4 regions of the Streptomyces sp. NPDC029139 genome follow, and region 1 is predicted to be linked to each of the others. Evidence: riboswitches for the same ligand, from Rfam matches in the RefSeq annotation. Region 1 holds a riboswitch; each other region holds the start of a gene.
The links. A riboswitch is a leader RNA that binds a small molecule or an ion and turns the genes downstream of it on or off. The one in region 1 is predicted to bind cyclic di-AMP.
Positions count from the first base shown of each region.

Region 1 (4,104 bases):
TTCGCGACGACCCTCGCCTTTCTGCGCCACCGCGCCGAGCGCGGCGCCGCGGGCCCGGACTTCACGGCCCGAGAGCAGGAGCTGCTCCACCACCTCTGGCAGCGCAAGGCGGTCGCCTCGCCGGCGCTGACGTACGCGGCGCGGGCGACCGGCCGGGTCTGGGCTCCGCCGCAGTACCTGGACTACGGCGGCTACAACCCGTACCGCAGTTGAGACGCACGCCAGGCGGCCCGACCGCCCGGAACGCGGAACGCCCCAGAACGCGGAACGCCCCGGAGCGCGAAGCGTCCCGGGGCGTCGTCAGACCGTCAGCGACTCAGACCGACAGGCCCTTGTCCCGCAGCCAGGCCGCCGGGTCGATGCCGTCGCCACCCGCGGTGTGGACCTCCAGGTGCAGGTGCGGGCCGGTCACGTTGCCGGTCGCGCCGACGCGACCGATCGTCTCGCCGGTGCCCACGGACTGGCCCACGTTCACCGTCATCGAGGACAGGTGCGCGTACCAGACCTCCGAACCGTCCTCCAGCTCCAGGACGATCCGGTAGCCGTAGGAGCCGGACCAGCCCGCCGACGTGATGGTGCCGCCGTGCACCGCCTTGACCGGGGTGCCGGTGGGCGCCGCGAAGTCGAGGCCGGTGTGGTAGCCGGAGGACCACATGGAGCCGGACTGGCCGTACGTGGAGGTGAGGGTGTACGAGGAGGTCGGCAGGGCGTAGCTCGCGGCGAGCTTGGCCAGGCGCTCCGCCTCGGCCTTGGCCGCCGCTTCCTCCTCGGCCTTCCGCTTCGCCTCGGCCGCCGCCTTCTCCGCGGCATCGGCCTTCACCGCCGCCTCGGCCGCGGCCTTCTCGACCGCCAGCCTCTCCGCCTCGGCCTTCGCCGCGGCGTCGGCCGACGCCTGCTGCTGCTCGGCCTGCTGGAGGATGCGGGCGCGCAGCGCCTCGCCGGCATCGGCGGTGGCCGCGGACGCGGAACCGGCGTCGGTCTTCGTGGCCGCGTCGTTCGCGTCGGCCGCGACGCTGAGGGAGGCGGTGAGCGGCTGCGGGTTGTTCGTCCCGGACCCCGTCTCCTGCGCGTCCCCGTCGGAGAGGAGCTCGCCGACGCCCGGCAGTTCGGAGGCGTCCGGGAGGTTCAGGTCGGGAAGGGATATGGAGACCGCGGGCTTGTCCTGGGCGGTGGCCATGCCACCCGCGCCGACCGCCGCGATGACACCGACGCCGAGGACCGTGGACGAGCGGGCGAAGCCCGATCGCTGCTTCACGACCCGGTGGCGGCCACCGGAGCGGGACTGCTGACGGAGTGACTCCTCGGTGGGGTTCCACTCCCCCCAGGTCGCCGCGTCGTCGTCGGAACCGGCGGTACCCGGCGCGCCGAACGCTTGGAACCCGTCAAAAGTGTCTTCGGGGGCAGGGGTGTTGGACGCCACGGAGGCGCACTCCTTTCCTTCCTTACCGCCTACCGGGTTAGCTGACGGGTTCGGAGCAGGAAGGTCTCCTACCGGCACGGTCGCACAGGTGCGAAAGTGCCCGATTCACCCCAAGTGGTGGTTCCCCGGTTCCTTTTCAGGATTCGGCGCGTGCGCGCGGTGCCGTCTCTTGCGACGGCTGGAACGACCGCGCTGCGTTATCGAACGTTAATAGACACGAGGGCCGGATTCCAAGCTGTTCCGGGTGATCGTTCAGAGGATTGAGCCGGTACCGACCGTTTTGCTCCCGCATCAGCGAACACCCGTCGAACTCCGGCAAACTGACGTCACATCAATTGTTATCGGAGCGGTACGCCACCACTACGCATGGTCACGGCACCACCGGCATCGTGCGCCGCCGCTCCGGCTGCCCCACCGCCGGACGGCTCACCGCGAGCAGCGCCATGTCGTCCGTCGCGCCCCCGCCCGTGTACCGGCGGACGTCGTCGACGAGCGCGTCCAGGAGTTCCTCGGGCCCCGGGAAGATCCGCCCGGAGAGCCGCTCGGCGGGATCGTAGAAATCCCCGGAGGCGTTGCGCGCCTCGGAGAGCCCGTCGGTGTAGAGGAGCAGCGTCGCGCCCGGCGGGTACGCGGACTCGTCGGCCCGGTCCGGCCAGGCGGCCAACTCGCCCATGCCCAGCGGCAGCGCCGGTTCGGTCGGCTCCAGCAAGGTCACGCCCCCGTCCGCGTACAGCAGCAGCGGCTCGGGATGACCACGGTTCACCACCCGTACGAGGCCGTCCCCGCGCGGGATCTCGGCCAGGACGGCGGTGGTGAACCCCTCGAAGGCGTCCAGGCCGTCACGGCGGGTCCCCTCACGGGCCAGAGCCCGCTCCAGTCGCTGCGCGACGCCCTCCAGCGACGCCTCCTGCTCCGCCGCCTCCCGGAAGGCGCCGATGACGACGGCGACGGCCTCGACCGCGTCGAGCCCCTTCCCCCGTACGTCACCGACCACGAGCCGTACCCCGTGCGGCGTGTCCTGCACGGCGAACAGGTCGCCGCCGATGAACGCGTCCGCCTGAGCGGCCTCATAACGTGCCGCCACCTGCAGTCCGCCGATCCGCTCGGCCGGTGTCGGAAGGACCGCCTTCTGGGCGGTCTCCGCGATCACGCGGGCGGAGGCGAGCCGCTCGCCGCTGCGCCGGACCACCCGGTTCACGAGCAGGGCGAGAGCGGCCACGGTGACGACGGTGAACGTCTCGGTGAGGGACGGGACATCGGACGCGGTGCCGTTGTAGAGGTGCAGCCCGACACTGGCGAGGATCGCGGCGATGCCGGTGAGCAGCGTCGTCAGCATCGAGAAGAACGGGGCGGCGATCAGCGGCGCGGCCGAGAACATCGGGGCCGCCGTGTACGCGGGCGGGGTGGAGAGGTCGAAGGCGACGCCACCGAGGATGATGAGCGGGGGAAGGGCGCGGATGAACCGGCGGGCCCTCTCGCCGCGCCGCCGGGCACGCCCGTTCCCCTGGCCACCGACCTCCAGCTGCCCCTGCCCCTGCCCCACCTGTGCTCTCCTGCCCGGTCCGTACACGGCGACGGACGGTACCGCGCCCTTCCCAGGGTGGCGGGAGCCGCGCCGCGCGGCGACCCCCGCTCGGCCGAGTGGGTGACCCGCGCGCCGCCCGGCCTTCGTTCGGCTTCGTACGGGCCGTACGGGCCGTACGAGCCCGGGCGTCGGGACGCACCTACATGTTCCGCTCCGCGTACACCTTCAGCGCGTCCCGGACGAGGAGGGCGGAACCCTCGCCGTGCTCGTCGTAGTGCTTGCCGAAGCGCGGGTCGTCCACGTACATCCGGCCCAGGCCGATCACGTACTCCTTCGACGGCGTGGTCGTGGTCGACAGCCACGCGACGTGGCGCCGCGCGATCGCCTGGACCTCCTCGCTGTCGGCGGCGAGGCCGTCGCGTGCCGCCTGTCCGAAGTCGCGGGCGATGCCGGCCTGCTCGTCCTTGAAGGCCTGCTTCTGCTCGGCGCCGAGCGAGCGCCACCAGCGGTCGCCCCGCTCGTACGCCTCGCGGCCCCAGCGAGCGGTGACCTCCTCCTCGTACCGCGTGTGATCGAATCCGTCGAACACTTCTTCCGCCATGAGTTCCTCTCCGTTCTCCGTCTTGTGGAGAGTGGTCCGCACGGCCTCGATCTGCCGGCCGATCCGCTCCCGCTCCTGCTCCAGCAGGAGGAGATGGGTGTGCAGGGCGGCGGATGTGTCCCGCTGTCCTTTCAGGACCTCGGCGATGGCGGGCAGGGAGAGCCCGAGCTCGCGCAGCAGCAGAATGCGCTGCAGCCGCACGAGCGCCGCCTGGTCGTAGTACCGGTAACCGTTGGCGCCGATCCGGCTGGGCTCCAGCAGTCCGCGCTCTCCGTAGTGCCGGAGGGTGCGGCTGGTGGTGCCCGCCTTCTTGGCGATCTCCTGGATCGACCACTCCATGGGGAAAACGCTAAATCTTGACGTCGCGTAAAGGTCAAGCGGAGTTTTTCCGGCAATGCGGCCACGGCACCGGGGGGCGGGCGGTACGACGAAGGCCCGGATCCAGTGACTGGATCCGGGCCTTCGTTGCTACTGAGTAGCGGGGACAGGATTTGAACCTGCGACCTCTGGGTTATGAGCCCAGCGAGCTACCGAGCTGCTCCACCCCGCGTCGGTGAA
Region 1 is NZ_JBVHWN010000004.1:16,653-20,756, forward strand. It holds gene ACZ4VW_RS11045 (PrsW family intramembrane metalloprotease) at 1-213, shown strand, start outside; gene ACZ4VW_RS11050 (M23 family metallopeptidase) at 317-1,420, opposite strand; cyclic di-AMP (ydaO/yuaA leader) riboswitch at 1,432-1,579, opposite strand; gene ACZ4VW_RS11055 (PP2C family protein-serine/threonine phosphatase) at 1,791-2,963, opposite strand; gene ACZ4VW_RS11060 (MerR family transcriptional regulator) at 3,145-3,885, opposite strand; tRNA gene ACZ4VW_RS11065 (tRNA-Met) at 4,023-4,096, opposite strand.

Region 2 (4,104 bases), on a different contig from region 1:
CGCTCAACGGCACGACGAGCTTCGAGCGCACCAACTACTTCGAGACCATGCCCACGCACCAGCTGGAGCTCGCGCTCTGGCTGGAGGCGGACCGCATGGGCTCGCTGCTCGCGGCCCTGGACGACGAGTCCATGGAGAACCAGCGGGACGTCGTCAAGAACGAGCGCCGTCAGCGGTACGACAACGTGCCGTACGGCACGGCCTTCGAGAAGCTCACCGCTCTCGCCTACCCCGAGGGCCACCCGTACCACCACACGCCGATCGGCTCCATGGCCGACCTGGACGCGGCCACGCTCGAGGACGCCCGGTCCTTCTTCCGGACGTACTACGCGCCGAACAACGCGGTGCTGTCGGTCGTCGGCGACATCGATCCCCAGCAGACGCTGGCCTGGATCGAGAAGTACTTCGGCTCCATCCCGTCCCACGACGGCAAGCTGCCGCCCCGCGACGGCACGCTGCCCGACACGATCGGGGAGCAGCTGCGCGAGGTCGTCGAGGAGGAGGTACCGGCCCGCGCGCTGATGGCCGCCTACCGGCTCCCGCACGACGGCACGCGCGAGTGCGACGCCGCCGACCTGGCCCTGACCGTCCTCGGCGGGGGCGAGTCCTCGCGGCTGCACAACCGTCTGGTCCGCCGTGACCGCACGGCGGTGGCCGCCGGCTTCGGACTGCTGCGACTGGCCGGCGCGCCCTCGCTCGGCTGGCTGGACGTCAAGACGTCCGGCGGTGTCGAGGTGCCCGAGATCGAGGCCGCCGTCGACGAGGAGCTGGCCCGCTTCGCCGCCGAGGGGCCGACGCCCGAGGAGATGGAGCGCGCCCAGGCCCAGTTGGAGCGCGAGTGGCTGGACCGGCTCGGCACGGTCGCGGGCCGCGCCGACGAACTGTGCCGCTTCGCGGTCCTGTTCGGTGACCCGCAGCTCGCTCTCACCGCCGTCCACCGGGTCCTGGACGTCACCGCGGAGGAGGTGCAGGCGGTCGCCAAGGCCCGGCTGCGCCCGGACAACCGCGCGGTGCTCGTCTACGAGCCGATCGGTACCGAACAGAGCGACAGCGACGAGGAAGAGGGAGCGGACCAGTGACCGACGCTGCCGCGTCTTTGACGAGCATGACGTTCCACCCGCAGCCGGAGCCGGGCACCGCGAAGCCCTGGGCCTTCCCGGCCCCGGACCGCGGAGCGCTGGACAACGGCCTGACGGTGCTGCACTGCCACCGGCCCGGCCAGCAGGTCGTGGCCGTCGAGGTCTTCCTCGACGCGCCGCTGGACGCCGAGCCCGAGGGCCTGGACGGCGTGGCCACGATCATGGCCCGCGCCCTCTCCGAAGGCACGGACAAGCACACCGCGGAGGAGTTCGCGGCCGAGCTGGAGCGCTGCGGCGCCACGCTCGACGCGCACGCCGACCACCCCGGCGTACGGGTCTCCCTGGAGGTCCCCGTCTCCCGGCTGCCCAAGGCGCTCGGGCTGCTCTCCGAGGCGCTGATCGCGCCGGCCTTCCTCGACACCGAGATCGAGCGCCTGGTGCGCAACCGGCTCGACGAGATCCCGCACGAGACGGCCAACCCCGCGCGCCGGGCGGCCAAGCAGCTCTCCAAGGAGCTGTTCCCGGCCGACTCCCGCATGTCGCGGCCGCGCCAGGGCACCGAGGAGACGGTGGCGGCGATCGACGCCGCGGCCGTGCGTGCCTTCTTCGAGGCGTACGTCCGGCCCGCCACGGCCACCGCCGTGGTCGTCGGCGACCTGACCGACGTGGATCTGGACAAGGTCCTCGCCGAGACGCTGGGCGCGTGGACGGGCAACACCGCCGAGCCGCGTCCCGTTCCGCCGATCACGGCCGACGACACCGGCCGCGTGGTGATCGTGGACCGCCCGGGCGCCGTCCAGACCCAGCTGCTCATCGGGCGCGTGGGCGCCGACCGGCACGACCGCGTCTGGCCGGCCCAGGTCCTCGGCACGTACTGCCTCGGCGGCACCCTCACCTCCCGCCTGGACCGCGTCCTGCGGGAGGAGAAGGGCTACACGTACGGGGTGCGGGCGTTCGGCCAGGTGCTGCGCTCCGACGGCCGCGGCAACGGCGCCTCGATGCTCGCCATCAGCGGTTCGGTCGACACCCCCAACACCGGCCCGGCACTTGACGACCTGTGGAAGGTGCTGCGCACCCTCGCCGCGGAGGGTCTGACGGACGCCGAGCGCGATGTGGCCGTGCAGAACCTCGTGGGCGTGGCGCCGCTGAAGTACGAGACGGCCGCCTCCGTCGCCGGAACGCTCGCCGACCAGGTCGAGCAGCACCTTCCGGACGATTTCCAGGCGCAGTTGTACGCCCGCCTCGCCGAGACCGGCACGGTGGAGGCGACGGCCGCCGTCGTCAACGCCTTCCCGGTGAACCGTCTGGTCACCGTGCTCGTCGGCGACGCGGCGCAGATCGAGGAGCCCGTGCGCGCCCTCGGCATCGGTGAAGTGACCGTCGTCACCGGCTGACCGAGGCCCGACCGAGCCCCCTGGAGGACCCCGACGTCACGGTACGTCGGGGTCCTTCCCTATGTCCGTATTGCGGAAGAGGGTGGCTTTATGCCCTGTGGCATGTCTTACAAACAGCCGTGTCTGTTTGCTGATTGAAAGAAGGTCCGCTTAGCGTCGGTCCGGCTGTTCGCCAGTTGCACCCGCCGCGCCCGCGGCATCGGACAGTCATCGCCGAGTCCCCGTCAGGCGCGAGCCTGGGGAGCCGGGGACCCACGAAGTCCCTGGGGTGAATCGGACGCCTTCGCATCCGTGCGGAGGGGCCCGTAGGAGACCTTCCTGCTCCGAACCCGTCAGCTAACCCGGTAGGCGAGAAGGAAGGAAAGGATCAGCCACTACATGGCGTTCACCCGTGCCACCGGGAAGCATCGTGGTCCGAGCCGTCTGGCGCGCCGCAGCGCGGGCATCGCCGGCATCGCGACCCTCGCCACCACCGGCGTCATCGGAACCCTCGCCTCCCCGGCACTCGCCGTCGACGCGGACACTCCGTCCCCCGAGGACACCGGCCTGACCCAGATCGTCGCCGTCGACACCCTCGCGGACACGATCGACGCCCAGGCCGCCGCCCAGGAGCGCGAGGCCGTCGAGGCCCAGGAGCGCGCCGAGGCCGCCGCCCGCGCGAAGGCCGAGGCGAAGCGCAAGGCCGAGGCCCGCGCCAAGGAGATCCGCGAGGCCAAGGAGCGCGCCGCCCGCGAGGCCGAGCGCAAGCGTCTGAACTCCTTCACCCTCCCCGTGGCCGGCTCGTACGTGACCACCGGCTACCAGGCCGGCGGCTCGCTCTGGTCCTCCGGCAGCCACTCCGGCGTCGACTTCCGTGCCGCCTCCGGCAGTCGGGTCGTCTCCGTCGGCTCCGGCACCGTCGTCGAGGCCGGCTGGGGCGGCGCGTACGGCAACAACATCGTCATCCGGATGAACGACGGCACGTACACCCAGTACGGTCACCTGTCGGCCATCAGTGTCTCGGTCGGCCAGTCCGTCACCCCGGGCCAGCAGATCGGTCTCTCCGGCTCGACCGGCAACTCGACCGGCCCGCACCTGCACTTCGAGGCCCGCACCAGCGCCGAGTACGGCTCCGACATCAACCCGGTCGCCTATCTGCGCGCCCGCGGCGTGAACGTCTGACCGCAGGCCCACAGCACGTCAGAAAAGCCCCGGCTCGTACAGAGCCGGGGCTTTTTGCTGGCCAAAAGATATCCATGCTTCCCGGAGACCCGTCGGAAATACTGCTCTGCTGCAATAGAGTCGCCGACGAACCGGTTTCGCGCGGATCAAAGCGGAGGTCGAACATGCGCATTCCCGCGCACTCGGTATGCACGGCGATCCGGGACGACATCGTCTCCGGTGTCTTCGCGTGCGGCAGCCGGCTGACCGAGGAGCAGCTGGCCCGCCGCTACGGAGTCTCCCGCGTCCCGGTTCGCGAGGCCCTGCGCACCCTGGAGTCCGAGGGCTTCGTGATCAGCCGCCGCCACGCGGGCGCCCATGTCGCCGAGCCCACCGAGCAGGAGGCGGCGGACCTGCTGGACGTACGGGCGCTGCTTGAGCCGCTGGGCGCCGCACGCGCCGCCCAGCGCCGCACGGAAGCCCACCTCAAG
Region 2 is NZ_JBVHWN010000014.1:94,970-99,073, reverse strand. It holds gene ACZ4VW_RS26705 (M16 family metallopeptidase) at 1-1,079, shown strand, start outside; gene ACZ4VW_RS26700 (M16 family metallopeptidase) at 1,106-2,473, shown strand; cyclic di-AMP (ydaO/yuaA leader) riboswitch at 2,675-2,838, shown strand; gene ACZ4VW_RS26695 (M23 family metallopeptidase) at 2,852-3,634, shown strand; gene ACZ4VW_RS26690 (GntR family transcriptional regulator) at 3,799-4,104, shown strand, end outside.
Region 2: another riboswitch for cyclic di-AMP. It lies ahead of ACZ4VW_RS26695 (M23 family metallopeptidase); the one in region 1 lies ahead of ACZ4VW_RS11050 (M23 family metallopeptidase).

Region 3 (4,104 bases), on a different contig from region 1:
CTGGAGACCTCCCTCGCGGCGGGGGAGCGGGGCCTGCTGGAGACCGGCGTCGAGGAGCTGCTGCGCTACGACGGGCCGGTGGAACTGGCGACCTGGCGGTACGCCATGGAGCCGTTGACGATCGGCGGGCAGGAGATCCCGGCGGGCGACCCGGTCCTCGTCGTGCTCGCCGCCGCCGACCGCGACCCGGCGCGCTTCGAGGAGCCGGACACCCTGGACCTGTCCCGGCGCGACAACCAGCACCTCGGGTACGGGCACGGCATCCACTACTGCATCGGCGCCCCGCTCGCCCGGCTGGAGGGCCAGATCGCGCTCTCGACGCTGCTGACCCGCCTGCCGGAGCTGCGACTTGCCGTGGATCCGGCCGATCTGCGGTGGCGCGGCGGTCTCATCATGCGTGGATTGCGCACCCTTCCGGTGCGGTTCGACCGACTTGCGAGCTGACGGGCCGTCAAGAATGTGACTTTTACGTGATCTCCGCTGCATCGACTTGTGACTGACGTTCGAATGCCGCTACGTTCACCGTCACCTCAGCAGTCACGCGAAAGGCATTCCGCATGCGCTCCGGGAACGGTCGACACCGCAGACCCCGCCAGGCCCCCGCCATCGTCGTCGCCGCCGGCGTGACGGGATCGGCCCTCGCTCTGCCGCTGCTCGCCGCGGGCTCGGCCTCCGCCGCCGACGCCGCCACATGGGACCGGGTCGCCGAGTGCGAGTCGGGTGGCCTGTGGAGCGCCCACTTCGGCAACGGCCTCTACGGTGGACTGCAGTTCACGCAGGAGACCTGGGAGGCGTACGGCGGCCTGGCGTACGCGACCAGTGCCGATCTCGCCAGCCGCGCCCAGCAGATCGCGGTGGCCGAGAAGGCGCTCGCCGCGGGCTCCACGCAGTGGGCCACCTGCGCCCCCATCGCCGGACTGACGAACGACGGCGTCGCGCCCGGTGTCGACCCGGGCTCGGCGCTCACGCCGCCGGAGCCGACGGGTCCGGTCGCGGAGTCGAACCGGACCGCGGGCCTCCCGGCCGCTCCCGACGCCCTCGAGAGCGTCACTCCCGCCCCTGACGCCCCGGCGACCACCGCGCCCGCGACGCCGGCCCCGGACGCCCTCACGGAGGCCCCCGGCGCGTCCGTCGCCCCCACCGCGCCGGTGGCGCCCGGTACGGGCAAGCACCGCGGTGACGCGGCCCCGGAGGAGACGGTCAATCCGGGCAAGTCTGGCGAAACAGGTCGCCACGCCTCGCCCGGCACCTCGCCGACCGACGCACCGACCGACGCGTCGTCGGCCGGTGCGACGCCGGGCGCAGATCTGAACAATACGGACCTTGCGGACGGTTCGGGCTCCACGGACTCCGGGAACTCCGCGGACGTCACGGACTCGAAGGACACTTCGGGCGAATACACCGTCAAGCCGGGTGACAGTCTCACCGGCATTGCTCAGGAGAACGAACTCCCCGGCGGCTGGGGTGCCCTCTACGACGCCAACCGTTCGACGGTGGGCGCCGATCCGGACCTCATCCTCCCTGGCCAGAGCCTCGATCTGACGATCGGTCTGCCCGGGTCGAAGGGTTAGTTAGAAGCCGTTTGTCCGGTTCTGCTCCAGTGAGACATGGGTCTCTTTGTCTCAACTGGCATGTAGCGTCCGCAAACTTTGCTTCCGTCACCTCTCACCTGCGTAAACACCCTTCGTCCTGGAGTGCTTACGGGCGATATTTCCCCAATGGACGTCTTTGAACTTCCGAGGGGTCTGTGTCTACGGTCGTCATCGCTCGCCACCGCGGGCCCCGTCGACCGATACGCCGAATCCTGCCGTCGGCCGATGGGAACAGTCGTCGCGTCATGCGCCGAAGGCAGGAGCGGGGGACCCAAGGTAAGTGCCGTCCCCGGCCGTTGAGACAGACGGCCGACGGAACGGCTTGGGGTGAAGCCGCGCGCAAGGTCGCGCGGCCGGGCAACTCACATGGCCCGAACCCGACAGCTCACCTCGTAGGCGTCGGTGAGGAGAATCTCCATGCTGTTTTCCGCCAAGGGCAAACACCGTCGTCCCTCCAAGGCCACCCGCGCCGTCGCCCTCGCCGGTGTCGCCGGTGTCGCCGTCGCCGCCCCGCTGATGACCGCCGGCTCCGCCTCGGCCGCCACCGTCTCCGAGTGGGACACCGTCGCCCAGTGCGAGTCCGGCGGCAACTGGTCCATCAACACCGGCAACGGCTACTACGGCGGCCTTCAGTTCTCCGCCTCCACCTGGGCCGCCTACGGTGGCACCGCGTACGCCTCCTCCGCCGACCAGGCCTCGAAGTCGCAGCAGATCGCCGTCGCCGAGAAGGTCCTCGCGGGCCAGGGCAAGGGTGCCTGGCCGAGCTGTGGCGTGGGCCTGTCCAGCGCCTCCCCCGAGCAGGCGCCGCAGCAGAGCGCCCCGCAGCAGCAGGAGCGTCAGGCCGAGCAGCCGACGACCCGCAGCGAGCAGCGGACCGCGCCGAAGAGCGCGCCGAAGGCCGAGTCCAAGAAGACCGTCACCACCCCGACCGGCAAGAAGGTCGAGAAGGGTGACGGCGAGTACAAGGTCGTCACCGGCGACACCCTGAGCAAGATCGCCGCCGCGCACGACGTCAAGGGCGGCTGGGAGAAGCTCTTCGAGCTCAACAAGGACGTCGTCGACGACGCCGACCTGATCTACCCGGGCCAGCAGCTTCACCTGAAGTGAGCCCGGCGGCTCGCGTGAGTCCGGCGGCTCACGCGGCCCCTCCGACCCTCCCGCGGTGACCACCCCGGTCCGGCGCGCCCTCCCCCGTGCGCGCCGGACCGGGGTTCCGCGCGTTCGGAGGGTGCGCCTCGCGGGGGAAGCCTCCCGGCGGTGCGCCTCCCGAGGGTGCCCCTCCCGGTAGTGCGCCTCGCGAGGTGCCCCTTCCGGTCGTGCGCCTCCCGGGCCGGTCCGGCGCTCCGCAGGGCCACGCGCTCCGGCGATTCCGCGCTACCGGAGGGTAGCTTCGGGGTCGTTCGTCCGGGGATGCGTGCCCTTGGGTCCTTTTTCGTCCCAGCGGGCGGGCGCACGGCCGACCGGAGCCCCCGAGCCGGTTAGGCTCTTGTCGCAAGGCCGAAGCGACCCTGCACAAGTGTTCGTCACATCTAGCGTCACATCCCAGAAGGAGATGCTCGTGCCGTCCATCGACGTCGTCGTAGCCCGGGAAATCCTGGACTCCCGAGGCAACCCCACGGTCGAGGTCGAGGTCGGCCTCGACGACGGCAGCACCGGTCGTGCTGCTGTTCCGTCCGGTGCCTCCACCGGAGCGTTCGAGGCCATTGAGCTCCGTGACGGAGACAAGAGCCGCTACATGGGCAAGGGTGTCGAGAAGGCCGTCCTCGCCGTCATCGAGCAGATCGGCCCGGAGCTCGTCGGCTACGACGCCACCGAGCAGCGCCTGATCGACCAGGCCATGTTCGACCTGGACGCCACCGACAACAAGGCCTCGCTCGGCGCCAACGCCATCCTCGGCGTCTCCCTCGCCGTCGCGCACGCCGCCTCCGAGGCCTCCGACCTCCCGCTCTTCCGCTACCTGGGCGGTCCGAACGCGCACCTGCTGCCCGTTCCGATGATGAACATCCTGAACGGCGGCTCGCACGCCGACTCCAACGTGGACATCCAGGAGTTCATGATCGCGCCGATCGGCGCGGAGTCCTTCTCCGAGGCCCTGCGCTGGGGCACCGAGGTCTACCACACCCTCAAGTCCGTCCTGAAGACCAAGGGCCTGTCCACCGGTCTCGGCGACGAGGGCGGCTTCGCCCCGAACCTCGGCTCCAACCGCGAGGCGCTCGACCTCATCCTCGAGGCCATCAAGCAGGCCGGCTACGTCCCGGGCAAGGACATCGCGCTGGCGCTCGACGTCGCCGCGTCCGAGTTCTACAAGGACGGCTCGTACGAGTTCGAGGGCAAGTCCCGCTCGGCCGCCGAGATGACGGACTACTACGCCGAGCTCGTCGACGCGTACCCGCTCGTCTCCATCGAGGACCCGCTGTTCGAGGACGACTGGGCCGGCTGGAAGGCCATCACCGACAAGCTCGGCGCCAAGGTGCAGCTGGTCGGTGACGACCTGTTCGTCACCAACCCGGAG
Region 3 is NZ_JBVHWN010000007.1:267,008-271,111, forward strand. It holds gene ACZ4VW_RS18810 (cytochrome P450 family protein) at 1-444, shown strand, start outside; gene ACZ4VW_RS18815 (transglycosylase family protein) at 558-1,571, shown strand; cyclic di-AMP (ydaO/yuaA leader) riboswitch at 1,831-2,006, shown strand; gene ACZ4VW_RS18820 (transglycosylase family protein) at 2,010-2,699, shown strand; gene eno (phosphopyruvate hydratase) at 3,151-4,104, shown strand, end outside.
Region 3: another riboswitch for cyclic di-AMP. It lies ahead of ACZ4VW_RS18820 (transglycosylase family protein); the one in region 1 lies ahead of ACZ4VW_RS11050 (M23 family metallopeptidase).

Region 4 (4,104 bases), on a different contig from region 1:
TGGCGATCCAGACCAATCTGAGCTGCCGCACCGACTGGCTGGCCGAGGCCGACCCTGCGTCCCTCGCCCTCTGGTGCACCTACCACCCGGGGCAGACTCCGTACGACCGCTTCCTCGGCAAGTGCCGTGAACTGGTGGATCGCGGCACCCGGTTCAGTGTGGGGATCGTCGGCCTGCCGGAGCACCGGGAGGACGCCCGGCGGCTGCGGGCGGACCTCCCGCCCCAGGTCTACCTCTGGGTGAACGCGGCCGAGGGGCACACGTACACCGACGAGGAGGCCGAGGGCTGGACGGCCCTCGACCCCCTCTTCCCCTACAGCCGCCGGCCGCACCGCTCGGGCGGGCTGCCCTGCCGCACCGGCGAGTCGGTGATCTCGGTGGACGGCGACGGCACGGTTCGCCGCTGCCACTTCGTCAAGGCCGAGCTGGGCCGCCTCTACGACGGTTCGTACCGCGCCGCCCTGCGCCCGCGCGCCTGCCCCCTCGCCGTCTGCGACTGCCACATCGGCTACGTGCACCTGGAGACGCTGCCGTTGTACGACGTGTTCGCCGGCGGCGTCCTGGAGCGCATCCCCGACCGGATCCCCGCACGGCTCCCCGAGGGGCTTCCCTTCGTGGTCAGAGAGGCATGAGGTCGGGGCGCTTCGCCGCCACGTGGTCGCCGGAGCTCTCTCCGCGCAGCCGGCGGCCGATCCACGGTACGAGGTACTCCCTGGCCCAGTAGATGTCGTCCCGGCGCACCTCCAGGGTGCCCCGGGGCGGCAGCGGCGGCCAGGGCTGGTCCGGGTCGGCCGGCACCGGAAGGCCGAGGACCTGGGCGGCGCGCAGCGCGACCCGGGTGTGCCCCTCGGGCGACAGGTGCAGCCGGTCGCCGTCCCAAGCCCGCCTGTCCTGCACGGACTTGAGCGACCACAGATCCAGGACCGGGCAGCCGTAGCGGTCCGCGATGGCCCGGACATGGGCCGTGTAGGTGGCGATCTTGCCGCGCAGATGGCGCAGCACGGGCACGTCCCGGGTGTCGAAGCCGGTCGTCACCATGACCGTGCCGACGGCGGAGGTCAGCTCGGCGACGGCGCGCTCGAAGCGCTCGGCCACGTCGTCGGGGTCACTGCCCGGGCGGATGATGTCGTTGCCCCCCGCGCAGAAGCTCACCAGGTCCGGGGCGAGTTCCTTCGCCCTCGGGACCTGCTCCTCCACGATCTGGTCGAGGAGGCGGCCGCGTACGGCCAGATTGGCGTAACGGAATGCGTCGTGCTCCGGCAGCTGGTCGGCGAGCAGGACCGCGAAGCGATCCGCCCAGCCGACGAACTTCCCGTCGGGCCCGGGGTCACCGACGCCCTCGGTGAAGCTGTCACCGATCGCCGCGTACGACCCGAACACGCCCATGTCTCTTGATCTCGAATCGTCTGCCACGGGAGCACATCTTTCCCTTACGCGTGTGACCTACGCGACCGTAAGGAGGGGTTGACGGCAGGTGAGATATGCCACCGGTCAAGATTCCGCCAAGCCGGAATACGCCGAGGCCCGGCACGCGCGTGCCGGGCCTCTCTGACGTGCGTGGATCAGACGCCGACGCCGTGCTGGCGCAGGTAGGCCAGCGGGTCGATGTCGGAGCCGTAGCTCGGACCGGTGCGCATCTCGAAGTGCAGGTGCGGACCGCTGGAGTTGCCGGTCGAGCCGGAGAGGCCGATCTGGTCGCCACCGCCGACGCTCTGGCCCGCCGAGACGGAGAGCGAGGAGAGGTGCGCGTACTGGGAGTACGTGCCGTCCGCGTGCTGGATGACGACCTCGTTGCCGTACGAGCCGCTCCAGCCGGCGGAGTGGACGGTGCCGGGGCCGACGGCCTTCACCGAGGTGCCGGAGGAGGCCATGAAGTCGACACCGGTGTGGTAGCCGGAGGACCACATGGAGCCGGAGGCACGGTACGGCGTGGAGACACCGCCGGAGACCGGCGCGACCCAGCCGGAGGACGCGGCCTGCGCCGGGGCGGCCTGGGCGGGCGCCGCCGCGCTGCGCTCGGTGGAGCGCGAGCTGCGCGACTCGGCCGCGGCGGAGGAGGACTTCTCCGCCTTGGGAGCGGCCTTCGGAGCGGCCTTGGGCTTGGCCTTGGGGGCGGCCTTCGGAGCGGCCTTGGGCGCGGGCGCCTTGGCCGTCGACTTGGCGCCGAGGGTGAGCTTCATGCCGGGGAGGATCAGCGAGGGGTTCTCGCCGATGATCTGCCGGTTGTCCTGGTAGAGCTTCTTCCAGCCGCCGGCCAGGTGGTGCTCGGCCGCGATCTTCGACAGGTAGTCGCCGGGGACGACGGAGTACGTCTTCGGCTTGGCGGCGGGAGCCGCCGGGGCGGCGGCCGGAGCCGCGGCGACGGCGGCGACGGCCTGCTCGGGCGTCACGGCCGGGGCGCCCTTGTCGGCGGCGTGGGCTCCGGTCGCACCGAGGAGCGGCAGGGCGACGACGGCGCCACCGGTGCCGGCGGCGACGAATCCGCGCGTGATCGGGTTGACCTTGGGACGGCGATGCTTACCCTTCGCGGGCATGGCGAATTCCTCTCCGTCGCCTGCGAGGTGAGCTGTCGGGTTCGGACTGGAGATGTCCGGCCGCTTCTCACGCGGCTTCACCCCGAGCCGTCCGGATCGACCGGTTCGGCGTACTTACCTGGGTCCCCCGCTCCTGCCATACGTGGGTGGGTGCGGATTCCGGACGGTGGCAGGATTCGGCGGTCCGACCGGATTGACGGTGACCGTAGACGAGCGGGGTCGGCACGAACAAGCCACCGTTTTTCTTTCGCATTCACGGCCCCGCAATTCGCCCGGAATTCCGGTCACCCTCCGTGGATGTCGGAACCCCGATCACCTTTTCCGGTAAGGGGATTGGCCGCAATGATCAGGCACGTTCCGTGACCTTTATGACGCTGCTCACGCGCCGGATCCCATCTCCCCTGCAATCAGGGCGCGTTATACCGAAGGAGTCAATTCGGACAGAACACCCATTCCCCTGCCCGGGGGTGTGCGGAGCCGACCTCAGCCGGGATGATTGCCCCAGGAACCGAATCGATCCGCCAACCTTCAGGAGCACTCGTGACGCAGCAGCTGCCGCAGGTCCCGTCGACCGAACCCGAGCTGGCCGGGGTCCGCAACTTCCGGGACGTGGGCGGCCTGCCGACCGTGGACGGCCGATCGGTGCGGTTCGGACGCCTCTTCCGCAGCGGCCACCTCGCGCACGCCACCGAGGAGGACGCCGCCTTCCTCTCCACCCTCGGGCTGCACACGATCTTCGACTTCCGCAACCTGGCCGACAGGAAGGTCGAGGGCATGGACGTCGAGCTCCCGGGTGTACGAAATGTGAACATACCGCTCAACGACCCGGCCGACGGCAAGGAGTTCTGGAAGCTCGTCAGCAGCGGCGATCTGGACCAGCTCCGCGCCGCCCTCGGCGACGGCAAGGCGGCGGACCGCATGTCCGATTCGTACCGGAAGATGATTGTCGAGCGCACGGCGGAACACAGCCGCGTCCTGCACGCGATGGCCGAGGACAGCGTCCCCGCGCTGATGCACTGCGCGGCCGGCAAGGACCGGGCGGGCCTGTCCATCGCCATCTCGCTGCTCGCGGTGGGCGTCGAGCGCGAGGCCGTCGAGGCCGACTACGTGAAGTCGAACGATCCGCACCGCCGCTACAAGGTGCGCCGCAGCTCCACCTCCGCGGACGCGATGTCGCCCGAGGTGATGGAGCTGCTCAGCCCGCTCTTCGACGCGCGCGTGGAGTACCTGCGGGCGGCGCTGGAGACGATGGAGCAGACCTGGGGCACGGTCGAGAACTACCTCTCGGACGGCCTGAAGCTCAGCCCCGAGACCCGGGAGCGCCTGCGCGAGCGGCTCGTCAGCGAGGCGTGACCGCGCCCCGTCCGCTACTGGTTCTGCCCGCCCAGCAGGAACAGCAGGTACAGGAACCCGGCGAAGAGGTGCCCCGCCACCAGGTACGCGAAGAGCCGGAGCACGAGCCCCTTGGGGAACTTGCCCCCGTCGCGCTCCTCACCGGTGATCGGTGCGGACTTCTCGGACATAACGGCCCCTTTCGGAGGGCTCAGCGCGGATGCGGGGCTCCGTCGCC
Region 4 is NZ_JBVHWN010000009.1:248,447-252,550, forward strand. It holds gene ACZ4VW_RS21625 (STM4011 family radical SAM protein) at 1-632, shown strand, start outside; gene ACZ4VW_RS21630 (SGNH/GDSL hydrolase family protein) at 619-1,413, opposite strand; gene ACZ4VW_RS21635 (M23 family metallopeptidase) at 1,563-2,534, opposite strand; cyclic di-AMP (ydaO/yuaA leader) riboswitch at 2,539-2,693, opposite strand; gene ACZ4VW_RS21640 (tyrosine-protein phosphatase) at 3,075-3,887, shown strand; gene ACZ4VW_RS21645 (DUF6126 family protein) at 3,902-4,057, opposite strand; gene ACZ4VW_RS21650 (XRE family transcriptional regulator) at 4,078-4,104, opposite strand, start outside.
Region 4: another riboswitch for cyclic di-AMP. It lies ahead of ACZ4VW_RS21635 (M23 family metallopeptidase); the one in region 1 lies ahead of ACZ4VW_RS11050 (M23 family metallopeptidase).